DNA from 3 places in the Candidatus Arsenophonus phytopathogenicus genome. Region 3 is predicted to be linked to each of the others. Evidence: predicted binding sites of a transcription regulator. Region 3 holds the regulator's gene; each other region holds the start of a gene.
What was found. Region 3 encodes CRP, which controls carbon source genes, mostly activating them, when cyclic AMP is high. Its sites were predicted from a motif close to ATGTGANNNNNNTCACAT; they were not measured.
Positions count from the first base shown of each region.

Region 1: yrbN (protein YrbN) is a predicted target of CRP. The motif match lies at 4,174-4,191, and genes of this name have one in related genera.
Region 2: pth (aminoacyl-tRNA hydrolase) is a predicted target of CRP. The motif match lies at 3,136-3,153, and genes of this name have one in related genera.

Region 1 covers NZ_JBUIOB010000017.1:1,053,925-1,059,976, reverse strand. Annotated here, with positions in the region: partial or broken gene AC01GB_RS08885 (LytS/YhcK type 5TM receptor domain-containing protein) at 1-1,471, shown strand, start outside; partial or broken gene btsR (two-component system response regulator BtsR) at 1,474-2,191, shown strand; gene AC01GB_RS08875 (DEAD/DEAH family ATP-dependent RNA helicase) at 2,278-4,098, opposite strand; gene yrbN (protein YrbN) at 4,091-4,162, opposite strand; gene nlpI (lipoprotein NlpI) at 4,273-5,151, opposite strand; gene pnp (polyribonucleotide nucleotidyltransferase) at 5,275-6,052, opposite strand, start outside.
Region 2 covers NZ_JBUIOB010000019.1:162,498-168,549, forward strand. Annotated here, with positions in the region: gene AC01GB_RS15400 (hypothetical protein) at 1-320, shown strand, start outside; gene AC01GB_RS15405 (hypothetical protein) at 354-929, shown strand; gene ychF (redox-regulated ATPase YchF) at 1,152-2,243, opposite strand; gene pth (aminoacyl-tRNA hydrolase) at 2,364-2,954, opposite strand; partial or broken gene ychH (stress-induced protein YchH) at 3,266-3,505, shown strand; gene prs (ribose-phosphate diphosphokinase) at 3,613-4,560, opposite strand; gene ispE (4-(cytidine 5'-diphospho)-2-C-methyl-D-erythritol kinase) at 4,614-5,492, opposite strand; gene lolB (lipoprotein insertase outer membrane protein LolB) at 5,489-6,052, opposite strand, start outside.
Region 3 covers NZ_JBUIOB010000017.1:137,494-143,545, reverse strand. Annotated here, with positions in the region: gene AC01GB_RS04005 (hypothetical protein) at 1-402, shown strand, start outside; gene AC01GB_RS04000 (aminodeoxychorismate synthase component II) at 661-1,236, shown strand; partial or broken gene AC01GB_RS03995 (DUF488 domain-containing protein) at 1,462-1,820, shown strand; gene crp (cAMP-activated global transcriptional regulator CRP) at 2,033-2,665, opposite strand; partial or broken gene AC01GB_RS03985 (phosphoribulokinase) at 3,216-4,081, opposite strand; gene AC01GB_RS03980 (YheU family protein) at 4,230-4,469, opposite strand; gene AC01GB_RS03975 (hydrolase) at 4,473-5,447, opposite strand; gene AC01GB_RS03970 (LysE family translocator) at 5,548-6,052, shown strand, end outside.

The DNA of each region.
Region 1 (6,052 bases), 920 kb from region 3:
TCGCACCATCAGTACCGTATTAAGTGGTTTGCTCGGCGGTCCCAGTGTGGGAATATTGGTTGGTATTACCGGCGGAATACACTGTTATTCACTCGGTGTTGCAACAGCATCTAGTTGCATGCTGTCAACGATTATGGAAGGTTTAATTGGCGGACTGGTACATCGCTATTACATAAAACAGATGCAAATCAACAAGCTGTTTAATCCCTATACTGCTGCCAGTGTGACTTTTTTAGCTGTAATTCTGCAAATGTTAATCATTTTATTACTAACAAAACCCTTTGCTAACGCTATCGCTCTGGTTAAAAAATATTGCCCTGCCGATGATTATTAGCAATAGCATTGGTGCAGCGATATTTATTCGTATTTTATTGGATAGGCAGCTATTATTGAAAAATATACCACGGCCTTTTCTACCCAAGCGTTAAAAATTGCGGCTCATACCGAAGGAATATTGCGCCAAGGATTTAATACTCATAATAGTATGCATGTTGCTAATATTCTTTATCAACAATTACAAATTGGTGCGGTTGCAATCACTGATACAGAAAAAATTCTCGCTTTTGTTGGCATTGGCTCTGATCATCATATTGCCGGCGCTAAACTTACTTCTAAACCAACAATGCGTGCGATTACAAATAATCAGGTGGTATACGCAGACGGAAATGAAGAACCCTATCAATGCTCAATGAGTATCAACTGTAAAATTGGTTCAGTTTTAGTGATCCCGTTACGAGCAGAAAATCAATAAGTTATTGGTACCATCAAGCTTTATGAGGAAAAAAATCGATTATTTAGTTCAATTAATCTTACTTTAGGAGAGGTTATTGCTAGCCTCATATCCGGCCAATATGAACGAAATAAACAATCTTTGTTAAAATCAGAAATAAAATTGCTTCATGCACAAGTTAATCCTCACTTTTTATTTAATGCACTCAATACCCTACAAGCCGTGATACGTAAAGACCGCAAACAAACTACTGAACTTATAAACACCCTCTCTACCTTCTTGCGTAAAAATTTAAAACGCCCTGAAACGATAACAACATTGTATGACGAAATTGAACATGTAAACACTTACTTACAAATTGAAAAAGCGCGTTTTGGTGAGCATCTGCAAATTCAAATCCAAATCCCGCCAAAATTGAAAACCACTAAATTACCGGCGTTTTCACTACAACCCCTAGTTGAAAATGCGATCAAACATGGAACCGCACATTTATTAAATACTGGCCGAATTAGCCTTCGTGCCTTTCAACAACATGGGCATATCTATATTGAAATTAAAGATAATGCAGGATTATATCAACCTGCTGAAATAAATGATGGATTAGGCATAAACCTGGTAGATAAGCGTCTGAAACTCCACTACGGTGAACAATATGGTATCAATATCTTCTGCCAACCAGAACAATTTACTTGTGTCAGGCTGTATATCCCCGATATTAACGTAACAAACCAGGCGGCTTAACAATGAAGATTGTAATTGTTGATGACAAACCTCTTGCACGCGAGAATTTACGTTACCTATTAGAGCAGGAAGCCAATATCGATATTATTAGCGAATGCTTTAATGCCATTGAAGCACTCAGGGTTATTCATCATAAAAAAACCGGATGTTGTTTTCCTTGATATTCAAATGCCTCGCATTACAGGACTTGAAATGGTACAAATGCTCGGTCCGCAACATCGGCCTTATATTATATTTGTTACCGCCTTCGACGAATACGCTATTCAAGCTCTTGAGGAGCACGGTTTTGACTATTTGCTAAAACCGTTAGAAAAAAACCGTTTATCAAAAACCCTTCAGCGGTTACATCACTATCGACAAAAACAGAATATTGAACAATTGTCGAGTAATATCTCCCTTAAATACATTCCCTGTGTAGGCCACAATCGTATTTGGTTGATACCCCTTGGCGAAGTGCTCTACATTACATCTCGTATGAATGGTGTATATGTTATGAATAATAAAAATCAAGAAGGATTTACCGAGCTGACACTACGCACTATTGAAATGCGTACCACATTGGTTCGTTACCAACGCCAATATTTGATTAATATGGCCCAACTAAAAGAAATTACTTTTACTGAAAATAATCAGGCAAAACTGGTATTAAGTAATAGTCAACATATTCCGATCAGCCGTCGCTACCTGAAAGTCTTCAAAGAGGCGTTAGGATTATGCTAATTCGGTTGATAACCTTTTAATAAACAAAAAGCTGAATTCAATTGAATTCAGCTTTTGGCGCTAAATAGGACAATAATCCTATTACATTAGATATTGTGATTGCTACGACGGCGTAATCCAGAGTTATTATTCCCTTCGTTACGACCACGGAACTGTTCACGCTCACTACGACGTTCATTACCAAAGCGATGTCCTCGCTCACGTAATCCACCGCCATTACGCTGCCCACCGTTACCACGACGTTCAAACGGTTTTGCTTCACCTAACAATTGCATTTGCATTGGCTTATTCAAAATACGTGTACGTGTCAAATGATTAAGTAATTCATTTGGCATACCTTTTGGTAACTCTATTGTTGAGTGTGAAGCAAACAACTTAATATTACCAATATAACGACTACTAATATCCGCTTCGTTAGCAATTGCACCAACAATGTGGCGAACTTCAACGCCATCATCACGACCAACTTCAATACGGTACAATTCCATATCACCGACATCACGACGCGGACTACGTTCAGAAGTACCGTTACTGCGACGACGCTCATCAGGTGAATTAAATTCACGTTTTGCACGACGAACAGGATCAGGTGGCAATATTAGCGGCCGATCACCTTGCGCCATTTTTAATAGTGCTGAAGCTAAGGTTTCCATATCCAGATCATCATCAACAACTAATTTAGCCAGTAATGCACGATATTTTTCTAAATCACCGCTTTCTAATTGCTTTTGAATATTTTCAGCAAATTTAGCTTGGCGACGTTCACTTAAAAGTGCAGAACTTGGTAACTCAACTTCGGCAATTGGCTGCTTCATGGTACGTTCAATATTGCGTAGTAGTCGACGTTCACGATTATCGACAAACAAAATAGCACGACCAGCTCGACCTGCCCGACCGGTACGACCAATTCGATGCACATAAGATTCTGCATCCATCGGTATGTCATAATTAACAACTAAACTAATGCGTTCAACATCTAGACCTCGTGCTGCGACATCGGTGGCAATTAATATATCAAGACGGCCATCTTTCAAACGTTCTAAGGTTTGCTCACGTAGAGCTTGATTCATATCGCCATTTAGAGCCGAGCTATTATAGCCACTACGTTCAAGCGCTTCAGCAACCTCTAATGTGGCATTTTTAGTGCGTACAAAAATAATTGCCGCATCAAAATCTTCAGCCTCCAAAAAACGAACTAATGCTTCATTTTTACGCATGCCATAGACAGACCAATAACTTTGAGTAATGTCTGGACGCGTCGTCACACTGGATTGAATGCTGATCTCTTTTGGTGATTTCATAAAACGACGGGTAATACGACGGATCGCTTCCGGCATTGTGGCAGAAAATAGTGCCGTTTGATGCTCGGTTGGGATCTGACTCATGATATTTTCAACGTCTTCAATGAACCCCATACGTAACATTTCGTCCGCTTCATCAAGAACCAAACCACGTAAATGGGATAAATTTAGCGTCCCTCGTTTCAAATGATCTAATAAGCGACCCGGAGTTCCTACTACAATTTGCGGGCCTTGCCTTAGTGCGCGTAGTTGCGAATCGTAACGCTGCCCACCATAAAGTGCGACTACATTTACTGAACGAATGTGTTTGGAGAATTCACTCATGGCTTCCGCAACTTGTACGGCTAACTCACGCGTTGGTGCCAACACTAAGATTTGAGGGGCTTTCAATGTGATATCTATATTATGTAATAGCGGCAAACTAAAAGCGGCGGTTTTACCACTACCGGTTTGTGCCATACCTAATACGTCACACCCATCTAATAAATAGGGGATACATTGCTGCTGGATTGGCGATGGTTTTTCATAACCAAGGTCATTTAGTGCAGAAAGAATCGGTGTTGATAAACCTAAATCAGCAAAAGAGATTTCAGTCTCATTAGTCATGCAAAAGTGCCTCATTTATTATGGCGGCCAGTTTACATAACTCTGCGAAAAAAATTTCGGTCATTTTCATTTAAAATGTGAACTGGCTCAAATTATGTTATTAAACGAACAACAAGCCCTCATCACAATCGATGAAGACTTAAAAAAGCAGTGATGATATGTTCGTCGCTACTGTTAGCCTGATTCTGAAAGGTCGTCTTGTGCCTGACCTAACAAAGCCAGTTCCAACAGAGCATAGCGGTGCTCAACAAAGCTATGTGCATTGCTAGCTACCGTAAGCTTGAATAACGCTATAGCGTTATCATTATCCCCCAGACTTAGGTAATATTTACCTAAATAGAAGTTAGTTTCACTAAGATGCTCAGCGAGCGAAGTGTTATCTGTTGAATTCTCTTTCAAACGAACCATCAATGTTTTTTCACTGATTTTACCTAAATAGAATTCAACTATATTCCAGCCCCATTGCCCTTTTTCCGCTTGGTTATAACGAGATAACAAATTGGCTTGCGCCATTTTTGGTTTTATCTCTTTCTCCACTAAATACAGCCATAAGCTGCGGAAAGGATCATTTGGATCTTGTCGATAATACGCCAGCAGATCACCCTGCGCCAATCGATATCTCCCACCATAATACAGTGCAATACCCCGATTCATGCGCGCGAAATTGTAAGTTAGATCAAGCTCTAAAACAGAATCAAACGCTTCATAGGCAGCATCAAAATTGCCTGCCTGTGTAAAATATATTCCCAGAAAATTAAAAACTTCCGGAATATCAGGACGTATAGCTAGCGCCATGGTAAAATCATTGCGCGCTAACGCCCTCAATCCGAGACTATCATACAACACACCGCGTTCATATAAAAGCTGTGCATATTCATCATCGGACAACGACCGGCTCGCTAGGATCTGTTCCATACGAGCCAATATTACTTCTTGTTGCAATGTGGGTTGCAATGGGACAGCAAAGACTTCATTTTTACGCCAGTTTTCACTGCTGCAACCGACAATAAAAACAATAGCAGCAGTATAAAGCCAGCGCAGAAAAGAATTCATTGCCTTCTCCCAAAGACAGAAACTAGTCAATATATCCCGTCAATCCCCACAATTACCGGAGACTCAGCTATTAAAAAAACTGAGTAGGTGCTCTTTTTACAGGACACCGAGCCTTACGTCAAATTATTCTGCAGAAATCTGTGTTTCTGTTTCAGCCGGCTTTTCAGCAGAAACCGCCTCTTTAATACTAAGGCGAATACGACCCTGCCGATCAATTTCCAATACTTTGACTGGCACTTCCTGACCTAACTGTAAGTAATCAGTAACTTTTTCAACGCGTTTTTCTGCTATCTGAGAGATATGCACCAGCCCTTCTTTACCACCACCAATGGCAACAAAAGCACCAAAGTCAACGATACGTGTGACTTTGCCCTGATAGATACGGCCAACTTCAACTTCTGCGGTAATATCTTCAATACGACGAATAGCCGCTTCTGCTTTAGAACTATCGGTTGCAGCAATTTTTACGGTACCATCATCATCAATTTCAATCGTAGTAACGGTTTCTTCAGTCAATGCTCTAATGACAGAACCACCTTTACCTATTACATCTTTGATCTTATCAGGGTTGATGTGGATAGTATGAATACGTGGCGCAAACTCAGAAATCTCTTCACGAGGGCCATTAATAGCCTCTTCCATAACACTTAAAATGTGTAAACGAGCCCCTTTTGCCTGGTTTAACGCAACTTGCATAATTTCACGCGTAATGCCCTCAATCTTGATATCCATTTGCAGAGCACTAATACCTTCACGACTACCCGCGACTTTAAAATCCATATCGCCTAAATGATCTTCATCACCCAAGATATCGGAAAGCACAACAAAATCATCGTTTTCTTTCACTAATCCCATTGCAATACCTGCTACCGCTGCCTTAATTGGAACACCGGCATCCATT
Region 2 (6,052 bases), on a different contig from region 3:
TATGGCCATTTGATTTGTTTACGGATGAAGAAGATATTAGTTACATAGCTATAGAATCAAAATATAACTTGATTGAGGGGAAAAACCGTTTGGATATGATTGCCAGAGAGGAGATCCAAATTGATAATAAAGTTATGCTGAATGTGCCTGTCATCAATATTACCACTAAAGGCAGTATTTATTTCAACAGCACGGAAAAAGAGTTATTTAAAAAACCGTTGCATTATGATCGATTAGCGCCACACTTGAAATCAATCTATGATTTACATGATAAAGAATATGAGCGTAAATACGACATAAAAAATAGTGAGCAAGATTAACCTAAATGGCAAAAAGCGCGCCATATTTCATTTATGAAAAATGAGGTGAAGGCTTTCGAGAAAGATTTCTCATTACAAGGTATAAATAATGAAAACTTTCTTTTTATTGTTTGGTTTGGCGCTAACGACCTTTACACGGCAGGTTTGCCTGCCACCGAGATGCACAAAGTGGCAATTAAAATTGCTCATAAGCGTAGAGAAGAATTAGTTAAAATTGTTGGTTTAAGTAATGCACACTTTATTTATATAAATATGGGACTTCCACTATCGGCTGCGCGTTATCAGGAGATGGTTAGTTCTGCCAAAGCGAAATATCAAACGTCTACCAACGAGAAGAAAGCTAAACGTATTTATGATGAAGTTAGGAGACAAATTAATAGCTTTGAAAGTGGGGCGATGTTATTTAACCACACACTAAGAGAGATTGCTGAAAGTAATGGCGATATGTGCGTGGATATGGCGTCATTACTGAAACCAGAATCGATGTTAAACCTGTATGAAAAGTTACATTTATCAGAAGGGGTGCAAGAAGTTGGAACCAGCAATCAATTTATCGATAGCTGTAATTACGATATTATTATGGGTCATAACAGTAAAGTGTCTACTTAAATTTGTGATGCACTGTGGGAAAGTGGTTACACTTTTGGCACGCTTCCGGTAACCAAGGGTTGTAATTATAGTGATACTCAATTTTGCACTCGGCTTTGATTGATTTAGCATAAAAAATTGAGTACGGTCAATAGAAAAACCCCACGCAATTTGCGTGGGGTTTTAGTGTTTTTGCGGTCTTTATAGATTGTGTTGAGATGTCATAAAGCCGGCCAGAATGGATCAAACATTAAACAAAAAGTTCATTACATCGCCATCTTGCACAATATAATCTTTCCCCTCGGCGCGCATTTTGCCGGCTTCTTTGGCGCCTTGCTCGCCGTTATAGTGAATAAAATCGGCAAATGCGATTGTTTGGGCGCGGATAAAACCTTTTTCAAAATCGGTGTGAATTTTACCGGCCGCTTGTGGTGCGGTGGCACCAACAGGGATGGTCCAGGCGCGAACTTCTTTGACCCCGGCAGTGAAGTAAGTTTGTAAATTAAGTAACTTATAACCGGCGCGGATCACACGATTTAGCCCCGGCTCTTCAATACTCAGCTCAGCCATAAATTCGTCGCGTTCATCTTCATCCAGGTCGGCGATATCGGCTTCAACGGCCGCACATACTGGCACCACCACCGAGCCCTCTTTTTCAGCAATGGCCCGCACTGCATCTAGGTGGTGATTGTTGTTAAAACCATCTTCACTCACATTGGCAATATACATGGTTGATTTGAGAGTTAAAAAGCTGAGATAGCGGATGGTGGCTTTTTCTTCTTTACTTAACGCTAGAGTTCGTAGCATCTCTGCGTTTTCAAGATGCGGTAAACATTTTGTCAAAATGTCTAATTCAATTTTTGCTTCTTTGTCGCCACCTTTAGCTTTTTTCTGAATGCGATAAATAGCACGTTCACAGGTATCTAAGTCAGCTAATGCCAATTCAGTATTAATGGTATCAATATCTGCTAGTGGATCAACCTGGCCGGCAACATGGATGATGTTATCATTGTCGAAACAGCGAACAACATGGCCGATCGCTTCAGTTTCACGGATGTTAGTTAAAAATTGATTGCCTAAACCTTCGCCTTTAGATGCACCTTTTACCAGTCCGGCAATGTCGACAAACTCCATTGTTGTCGGTAGTACTCGCTGTGGTTTGACAATTTGCGCCAATTGATCAAGACGAGGATCGGGCATCGGTACTACACCGGTATTAGGCTCAATAGTACAAAAAGGGAAGTTTGCTGCCTCGATGCCGGCTTTGGTCAGCGCATTAAAAAGCGTTGATTTTCCTACATTGGGCAGACCAACGATACCGCATTTAAATCCCATAAATATGTTACCTTAGTTTTTATCTGTTCAATCGCGTATCGCTAATTGATAAATATGAATGAATTTATCGATGATTATACACGTAAAAGTTACCTTGCCGAAGATATGATGTAATAAGTATTAACTCGATGCCTTAAAAGCGTGCAACTGATTTACTGCTTTATTAACGCCTTCATTAAGCAGGATCGGTGTACAACGTATTGCTTCATCAATGGTATCATCGATTAATTTTTGTTCCTGAAGGGTGGGTTTATTCAACACAAAGCCGACAACTTTATTTTTATCACCGGGATGACCAATACCGATGCGTAAACGATAAAAATTAGGGTTGTTGCCTAGTTTATTTTGAATATCTTTAAGACCATTATGTCCGCCATTGCTGCCGCCTAATTTTATTTTGGCGGTGCCTGGCATTAAATCTAATTCGTCATGGGCGACAAGAATTTCAGCTGGCTTGATACGATAAAAACTGGCTAATGCTAACACTGATTTTCCACTAAGATTCATATATGTTGTCGGTATCAGTAAGCGAACATCATTATTTGCCAAGTTGATTCTGGCGGTATGACCAAAAAATTTACTTTCTTCTTTTAGTAATTGATTATGTTGTTTGGCTAATAATTCGACATACCAGGCGCCTGCATTATGCCGAGTTAACGCGTATTCAGAACCTGGGTTAGCCAGACCGACGATCAGTTGTATGTTACTCACCATATTCTTTCACTATTGAGCGGTTTTAATTAATGAACATAGCTTACCTTTTCTGACAACCGACTACAAAAAGTTAAATTTGATGACAGTAGAATAGGTTGATCAGGTTAGCTGCATAATGGCTACTATTTTTTCAATAAAAATAGTTTTATGTATAGATTTGTGAATAAAATATTATCTAATGTGATCATTTTCTCAATCTGTGTCGGAAAACTATTACTATAATATAGCAAAAGAGTAGGTATTTTTATTATTCAATATTGTACATAGTGATAAGTATTTTGGAGGGTATGATATGAAAAAAACAGTCTTTTTTATTAGGTAATTGCTTGATGGTAACTGGGATGGCAATTATGGTGCTCAGTATTGCATATAATATTTGCAATCATGTTTTTCAATTAGAACTACCCGAATATTTAGCAAAAATATCACTGACTAGTCTTTTTATTGGAAGTTTGATTTGGTTAGCTGGTGCTAGAGTGAGTGGTCATGAGGGCATTGCTGATCGTTATTGGTGGCCGCGAAATTTTGACGAGCGCCATCGTCGGTAATCTATTTTACAGTAAAGAAAAACCCCGTGATAAATGCCAAAGGGTTTTCGGTAGTACTAAGTTAATAAATACGGCAGCTAAAAATTTAACTGAGAGTAATTTATTATTTAGTGTTCAAACATCGCTGAGATTGACTCTTCGTTGCTGATCCTACGAATGGCTTCAGCCAACATGACTGATAGCGTTAATGAGCGAACCTTGTTGAGCTGTTTGATTTCAGCTGATAAGGGAATAGTGTCACAAACAACCACCTCATCAATGACTGAATCTTTAATATTAGCGAGGGCATTACCGGAAAATATGGGATGGGTAGCATAAGCAAAGACCCGTTTAGCGCCTCTTTCCTTAAGTGCTTCAGCGGCTTTACACAAGGTACCACCGGTATCTATCATATCATCGACCAGTACACAGTCTCGATTAGCAACATCACCAATGATATGCATAACTTGGGAAACGTTTGCGCGTGGCCGACGTTTATCAATAATGGCCATATCGGTATCATTTAATAATTTGGCAATGGCGCGGGCACGTATTACTCCGCCTATATCGGGTGAAACGACGATCGGATTGTCTAGATTTTGTTGTAGCATATCTTCTAACAAAATCGGACTACCAAAAACGTTATCTACCGGCACATCAAAAAAACCCTGGATTTGCTCGGCATGCAGATCGACAGTTAAGACCCGGTCAACACCGACACTGGAAAGAAAATCGGCGACTACTTTAGCGGTAATAGGCACACGCGCTGAACGTACACGGCGATCTTGACGTGCATAACCAAAATAGGGAATGACAGCGGTGATCCGACCAGCAGATGCACGGCGTAGTGCATCAACCATGACAACAAGCTCCATTAAATTGTCGTTTGTTGGGGCACACGTTGATTGTATGATGAAAAGATCACCACCACGGACATTTTCATTAATTTGTACACTAACCTCACCATCACTAAAACGACCAACCGCAGCGTCGCCAAGGCTCGTATACAGTCGGTTGGCAACACGTTGAGCAAGTTCCGGTGTAGCATTACCAGCAAAAAGCTTCATATCAGGCACGTAAAAAACCTCAGGCTTGCGTCTATAAAGATATTATCGACCAAAAAATATTATTATTGATGGTCTCGATATCTGGAAATCCCAGCGCGGAATGTATGCAAAGGAGACTGGTTAACGCCTTGCGTAACGAAACCCTGCACCCACTCTGGGGCTTTATTTAACACCTTACGGGCAGCAGCTTCAGTTTCGAATTCCGCAAAAACGCAAGCACCTGTGCCGGTAAGACGTGATGATGTATATTCTAGCAGCCATGAAATAAGCTCTTCAACCTCAGGGAAACGTTTTCTTGCGATTGGTTCACAATCATTTGCGTATGGCCCTTGTAACAATGCGCTTAACGAGCGTTTTGCGGAATTACGTTTTAATTCCGGATCAGCAAAAATTTGTTGGGTAGCAATATTTATTCCAGGGTGGGCCACTAAATACCATTTTTCTGCAGGACTGGCTGGCAAAAGTTGATCACCGATGCCTTGTGCGAAAGCGGCATGACCTATTACGAATACCGGAACATCGGCGCCGAGCTGACGGCCAAGCTCGGCTAGAGTATTATCATCAATACGAGTTTGCCAATGGTGATTTAAGGCAATCAATGTGGTTGCTGCATTAGAAGAGCCACCGCCTAAACCACCACCGGTGGGTAATCTTTTCTTAACATAAATATCGGCACCTTGATGACTATCAGCGCGATCTACTTCAATGTAATAGCGCTGTAATAAACGCGCTGCTTTAACAATAAGGTTATTTTTTGCTGGCAGATTAGTAAAGGGTGTAAGCAGCCGAATTTGATTATCTTCACGTGGTTTGATTGTAATTTCATCACCATAGTTAAGAAATTGGAACAGAGTCTGAAGTTGATGGTAACCATCAGCTCGATGGCCGGTAATATAGAGAAATAAGTTAAGCTTTGCTGGAGAGGGCCAGGTTAATGTCATTCGTTTAGTGTCCAACTGTCCATTTTTAACTTAATACGTTGTTTACCTTGTGTTAATTCAATCCGGCTAGGTAGTTTAGGCTGACTATCCTGATGATAAGCAAGGTAGTTCAAATGCCAGGTTTCGCCATTTTGTCTATATTCGATGGTTTTTAACAGCCCATTTTCGTCTGATGTGAATGATGTGGCATTAGTGGGTAAACCGATTAACCAATAGGGCAGGTTTTCAATTGGAATTTCCATACCTATTAATTGATAAATCATCTGTGCAGGTTGATGATTGACATATTTTTTACCTTCTCTATCCATTAGCTGTGTAACGCCAGGGGTTACATTGAGCTCAAATTCTATTGTCCCTAATGGATTGGTCAGTAACAGGCGGTAATTAGACAGCGTATATTGTTGCCAAAAGAATTTGGCATAGGTTTTATTATCTGGGCCAATATAGGCAAAAGCACCACGGGTTTGAAATTTTGTCAATTTGACCAGTTGCTGCTGGTGGCTTATCCATAATGGATTGGTTATTGAGCCGTTTTTTTCAGTTGTTAATTGTTGATTGAA
Region 3 (6,052 bases):
ATTGATGGTTGGAAATTAGTTGTAGCGCAACGGGAGCAAGGAACCGCTACCGATTTACGACGGAAAACTGTATTTATTTCAAATCGAGTATTGAATCATCCTAATTTGACTATTCAAGCGTTATCCCATGAAATTGGGCATATTTTTTATGCAGCAAAGCCAAATATAAAATCTAAATCAAATTTTGTTTCTCATTTTTTAGCCAGTGAAGGTGCTGAGACGATTAAAAATATTGAGATCCAACGAGAAATTATTAATCACATGGCAGTGGATATTGGAATTATGGCAAATCCAAGAAATATAGAATGTTATAATGAAGTCTATGATAATTATCTTATTGATAACAAATTTGATGAAGCAACTAAATATATTGGTGAAATTTATCGAAATAACATCAAATAATTTAAAACCTTATGGTCAATATTATCACGAAGTTTATAATAGTTTATAGTAATCCTTTATCATTATTCTCATTTATAATTATTGTGTTTATTTATTAAAACGAAACATTTTGATTGATTTTTGTAAGCCATTTTTTTCTACGGTTATGGTATGATAGCTCACGTTATTGTTATGGTATAATAATCAGTACAATTTGCCTTAATAATAAAGTTCATAATTAAGGAATTATTACTATAAAAATCATTTGGATAGCTAGTTATGCTTTTGATAATTGATAACTATGATTCGTTTACCTATAACCTTTATCAATATCTGTGTGAGTTAGGAGTTGATGTTGTAGTTAAACGTAATGATGCAATAACTATCTCGGAGATAGAAACATTAGCGCCGACACATTTAGTTATTTCACCGGGTCCATGTACACCTAATGAGGCGGGTGTTTCACTAAATACAATTTCATATTTTGCCGGTAAGATCCCAATTTTGGGGGTTTGCCTTGGTCACCAGGCGATTGGTCAGGCTTTTGGTGCTTCAATTGTCAAAGCGAGAGAAGTAATGCATGGCAAGGTATCTGCAATTCATCATAACCAGCAAGGTATTTTTAAAGGATTAAATCGTCCATTACAGGTTACTCGTTACCATTCTTTGGTGATTGTTGCTGGAACTTTACCCGCTACCTTTGAAGTTACTGCCTGGACGCTACATGATGGAAATATTGATGAAATTATGGGTATTCGGCATAAAACACTACCTATTGAGGGCGTCCAATTCCATCCAGAAAGCATCTTGAGTGAGCAAGGACATGAGTTATTAAATAATTTTCTAAAGTATTAATTTATTACAAATTAGATCATGTCTGGCTATTTATTTCAATGATAAGTATAACTATCAACGTTGGAAAAATAGTTTTATTTTGCTTGAAATGTAAATCTCAATAGGTGAAAAGCAGTATATAGAAAGTAAATATGTTTTTTGTATTTATCATCGATACAGGACTACTATTAAACATAATAAAAGAAATTTTTGTTAAATTTTTTATTATCAAAAAATGGTACAAAGATGATAATTTGTAAACGCATTTATGCGGATAAAACCGGTAATGATGGCTATCGGGTATTGGTTGATAGGATATGGCCAAGAGGTATTAAAAAAACAAGATCTTCGCTATGATGAATGGAATAAAAATGTTGCTCCATCAAATGATTTAAGAAAATGGTTTCATAAATATCCAGCAAATTTTACTCAATTTAAGCGACTTTATTTTGAAGAATTAGAAAATAATCCCTGATAGTTGGCAACATTTATTGCTTAAAGTAAAATGGGACTGTTTGATACTTCTTTTTTCTAACAAAGACGAAGATCATAATAATGCGGTAGTATTAAAATCGTTTTTGGAAAATAAACTTAATAAGGTTTGATTATTATACTCTGACTATCTAGTAAATTTTATGATAGATAGTTCGGTTATTTTTAATTTCAAATATCATATTAAAGTTGTATCATTATTCAGCTATTCGATTTTTTATTACTATTGTAATTATATATTCATAATTTAATTGTATATTAATAACAATAAATAAGTTTGTAAAACCAATACACTACATAAAAGTAGGTACTGGTTTATAGAATATTAACGTGTACCGTAAACGACAATGGTTTTACCGTGAGCAGAAATCAGATTTTGATCTTCTAGCATTTTTAGGATACGTCCCACTGTTTCACGTGAGCATCCTACTATTTGACCTATCTCTTGGCGAGTTATTTTAATTTGCATTCCATCTGGATGCGTCATCGCGTCAGGTTGTTTTGCTAAATTTAATAATGTTTGCGCAATACGGCCTGTAACATCCAAAAAAGCTAGATTACCGACTTTTTCAGAAGTTGTTTGTAAGCGTTTAGCCATTTGTGCTGATAATCGCATCAAAATATCTGGATTTATCTGTATTAATTGGCGAAATTTTTTATAAGAGATTTCAGCGACTTCACAGGCGCTTTTAGCTCTAACCCAAGCTGTTCGCTCTTGCCCTTCCTCAAATAATCCAAGTTCACCAATAAAGTCCCCCTGATTCAGATAGGAAAGGATCATCTCTTTTCCTTCTTCATCTTTAATCAAAACAGCAACAGAACCTTTTACAATATAATAAAGTGTTTCTGCTTTTTCGCCCTGATGAATAAGAGTGCTTTTGGATGGATATTTGTGAATATGGCAGTGTGACAAAAACCATTCAAGAGTCGGGTTTGTGTGTGGTTTGCCGAAAACCATTCGCTTAATCCTCTAATGTTATTGCAGCCTAAATATGAAAATACCAATCTTGATAAGGCTGGCTTATCTTATAAAATTCTAACATAGCATACTAACTTGTTTAGTTTGGAAAAGTTAATATTAACTATAGGGTATATTGATTCGGAATTTTTGGTATTGATCTTAACCATACTATAAATGTGCTTTTGCTTTGTAGCATAATAAAAGCATCCTGTCTCTACTGTCTCGATTCAGTCATGTTGTATAGACCAAATAATCCATATTTTAGCAATAAGTTGATTAGTTTTATTGTGTTTATTAATAAGTATGACAAAGTAAATATTACATTTGAAAATTAAACCGAAATAATAATATATTATTTCATAAGTTATCAAATTATAGCAAAAATAAATATTAACATTATAATATAATTACGTTATTAAATAATTTACCAGAAAATATTACCGCGATTATTATGATATACGGAAAAGATAATTTTATGCATAGTTTGAACTTTAAAATGGTTATAAGAATAAAAAATTGATATAAGTAAAAATATAATGCTGTGTTGTTAGCTTATTTTATGGATAATTTTTTTATTAGTGACAAGCTTTTTTACTAATGGGGTCATAATTAACTCCAATGCTAAACCTAGTTTGCCACCTGGAATAACCAATGTGTTCATTGAAGAAATAAATGAATTGTGTAGCATGGATAAAAGATAGGGAAAATCGATCCGGGTCAGACCATTAAATCGGATCACTATAAAACTTTCATCTGGTGAAGGAATCGCTTTAGCGGCAAAGGGGTTAGAGGTATCAACGGTTGGAACACGTTGAAAGTTGATATGGGTGCGAGAAAATTGTGGGGTGATATATTTAATGTAATCTCCCATTGAGCGGATAACTGAATCCATCACAGCTTCTCTTGAATGACCCCGTTCTTATGTATCACGAATTAGTTTCTGGATTCATTCAAGATTAACAATAGGCACGACACCGACTAACAAATCTACATGTTTAGCCACATTATATTTTGATGTTACAACCCCACCATGTAACCTTTCATAAAATAGTATATTGGTATTTTTAGGTAATGCTTCCCATGGTGTAAAAGTCCCAGGTTGAAGATTGTAAGGGACGGCTTCATCGTAGGTGTGCAAATAGCGCCGGCGTTTTCCTATCCCTTTTCTCCATACTCGATCAAACTTTGTTCAAGCAGACCAAAATCATTGGATTCAGGTCCAAAATAACTAATATGACGATTCTGTTCTTTAGCTTTAAGAATAGCAACATCCATTTCAGGGCGAGTATAACGATGAAAGCTATCACCTTCAATGGTTGCTGCCGAAAGCTTTAACTGAGTAAAGGTTTTTTGAAATGTAAGGCTGGTGGTGCTGGCGCCTGTTACTGGAATGATCGGATGATTAGCTGACATAATAAGTGGCTTCCATTACGCATTCAGATAACACAATATTTTAACAAATTAATTACAATAACGTAAAATTTATTTTTATATAGCGATGTATACAGTTATTTAAGAATGTAATTGTGTTTTTGGCAAAATATTTATCGTTTCATGTAATTCAGACCAGACCAGACCAGACCAGACCAGACCAGACCAGACCAGACCAGACCAGACCAGACCAGACCAGACCAGACCAGACAAGCACAACACTTCCTAATCGTAATTGTTGCTTAATATCCTCAACTTTTTCTTCCAGCGTTTTCTCATCTTTACCATAATCCGTTCCTTCTCGTAACACAAAGCTTTCAATCAAATTATTTAAAGTATCTGCTGCTAGCTGTTGCCATCGAATGATCATAAATTACGGCTCCAGATGTGGGGTTAACCAATCAGGTATGCGTTGCTCAAGCCACATTTTAGGCTGTTTTAATGTGCCACTAACAAACCCAACGTGACCACCATGTTCTGTCATTTGATACTCAATATTAGCTGGTAATTGGTTGATATCCGGTACAACTTCAGGCGCCATAAAAGGATCATCTTTTGCATGAATAATTAGTGTTGGCACACGGATATTCGGTAACCGAGGTAGAGCACTACATTGATGATAATAATCCGCTGCATCTTTAAAACCGTGTATTATAGCCGTGATGACATTATCAAAATCACGCAGCCGTTTTAGCTTTTTTAGTTGTAGCAAATTAAGCGGTAATGAACCTGGGTAGCGAATGAGTTTGCGTGTTGTATTACGTTTAAGGCCGTTTAGTAAATAACGCTCATAGAATTGTGAAATCCCTTTTTCTAAACGAATTGAACAAGGCTCTAACATTAAAGGGGCGGAAACAATGACTGCTGCATTAACATCAGCATATTGTCCGGTTTCTGCTAAATAGCAAGCTAACATATTACCACCAAGTGAGTAGCCAACCGCGGCAATTGGTACTTGACCGTAAATCGTTTTCTGCCATTTGAGGAAGTAGCGGGCATCGGTAATTTCACCGGAATGATAAATGCGTTTTTGTCGATTCGGTTCTCCACTACAGCCACGAAAATGCATAATTACACCAAGCCATCCTCGTCTTTTAGTCGCTTCTAACATGCCATGAGCATATGGGCTTCTAAAACTGCCTTCTAAGCCATGAAAAATGACCAGTCGAGGTTTATGCTTCGCAGATTGAGGATCTTCACTCCAAGCCAGATCAATAAAATCGCCATCAGGTAATTCTAGGCGTTGCCATAACGGTTTGATTTGTGGCTTTTTCCTCACAATACGCGGTAGTAGTGTTTGTAAATGAGGATTTTTAGCCCAATTTATTGGTTGAAAATTTTTACTCATAATTGTAAATCTAAATAATTAATTCTACATATATTCTGATAATATATTGTTATTTTTAATATGAAAAAAAGATTAATAATAGTTAATCAAAGGATCTTAAATGAGTTATGGGCTGATTTTTGCGTTATTTACTTTTTTATTCATTGTGGCGATTACTCCTGGGCCAAATAATTTATTATTTACGTCATCAGGTGCTCAGTATGGTTTGCGGCGTTCAATACCTTTAATGTTCGGCGTAATATTAGGTATCCAGAGTATTCTATTTATTTCTGCTGCTGGGCTTGCTGTTCTTTTACTGCTTTCGCCGGTGCTACAAATTATAATGAAAATCGTTGGGACTTTATATTTATTATGGCTTGCTTGGAAACTCGCTACATCCCACCATATGCAACTTAATACAGAGTCCAATGCTAAATCAATTAAATGGTATCAAGGGAGTTTATTACAATTCCTGAATCCCAAAGCATGGATAATGGGCTTAGGTGCGGTTAGTAGTTATAGTGTTGCTGATAACTACGCTAACTCGATTTTGATCATAAGTTTTGTTATGTTGATTGTCAATTTAATCGGAGGTTTTGCCTGGGTTGGTTTTGGTTCTTTAATCG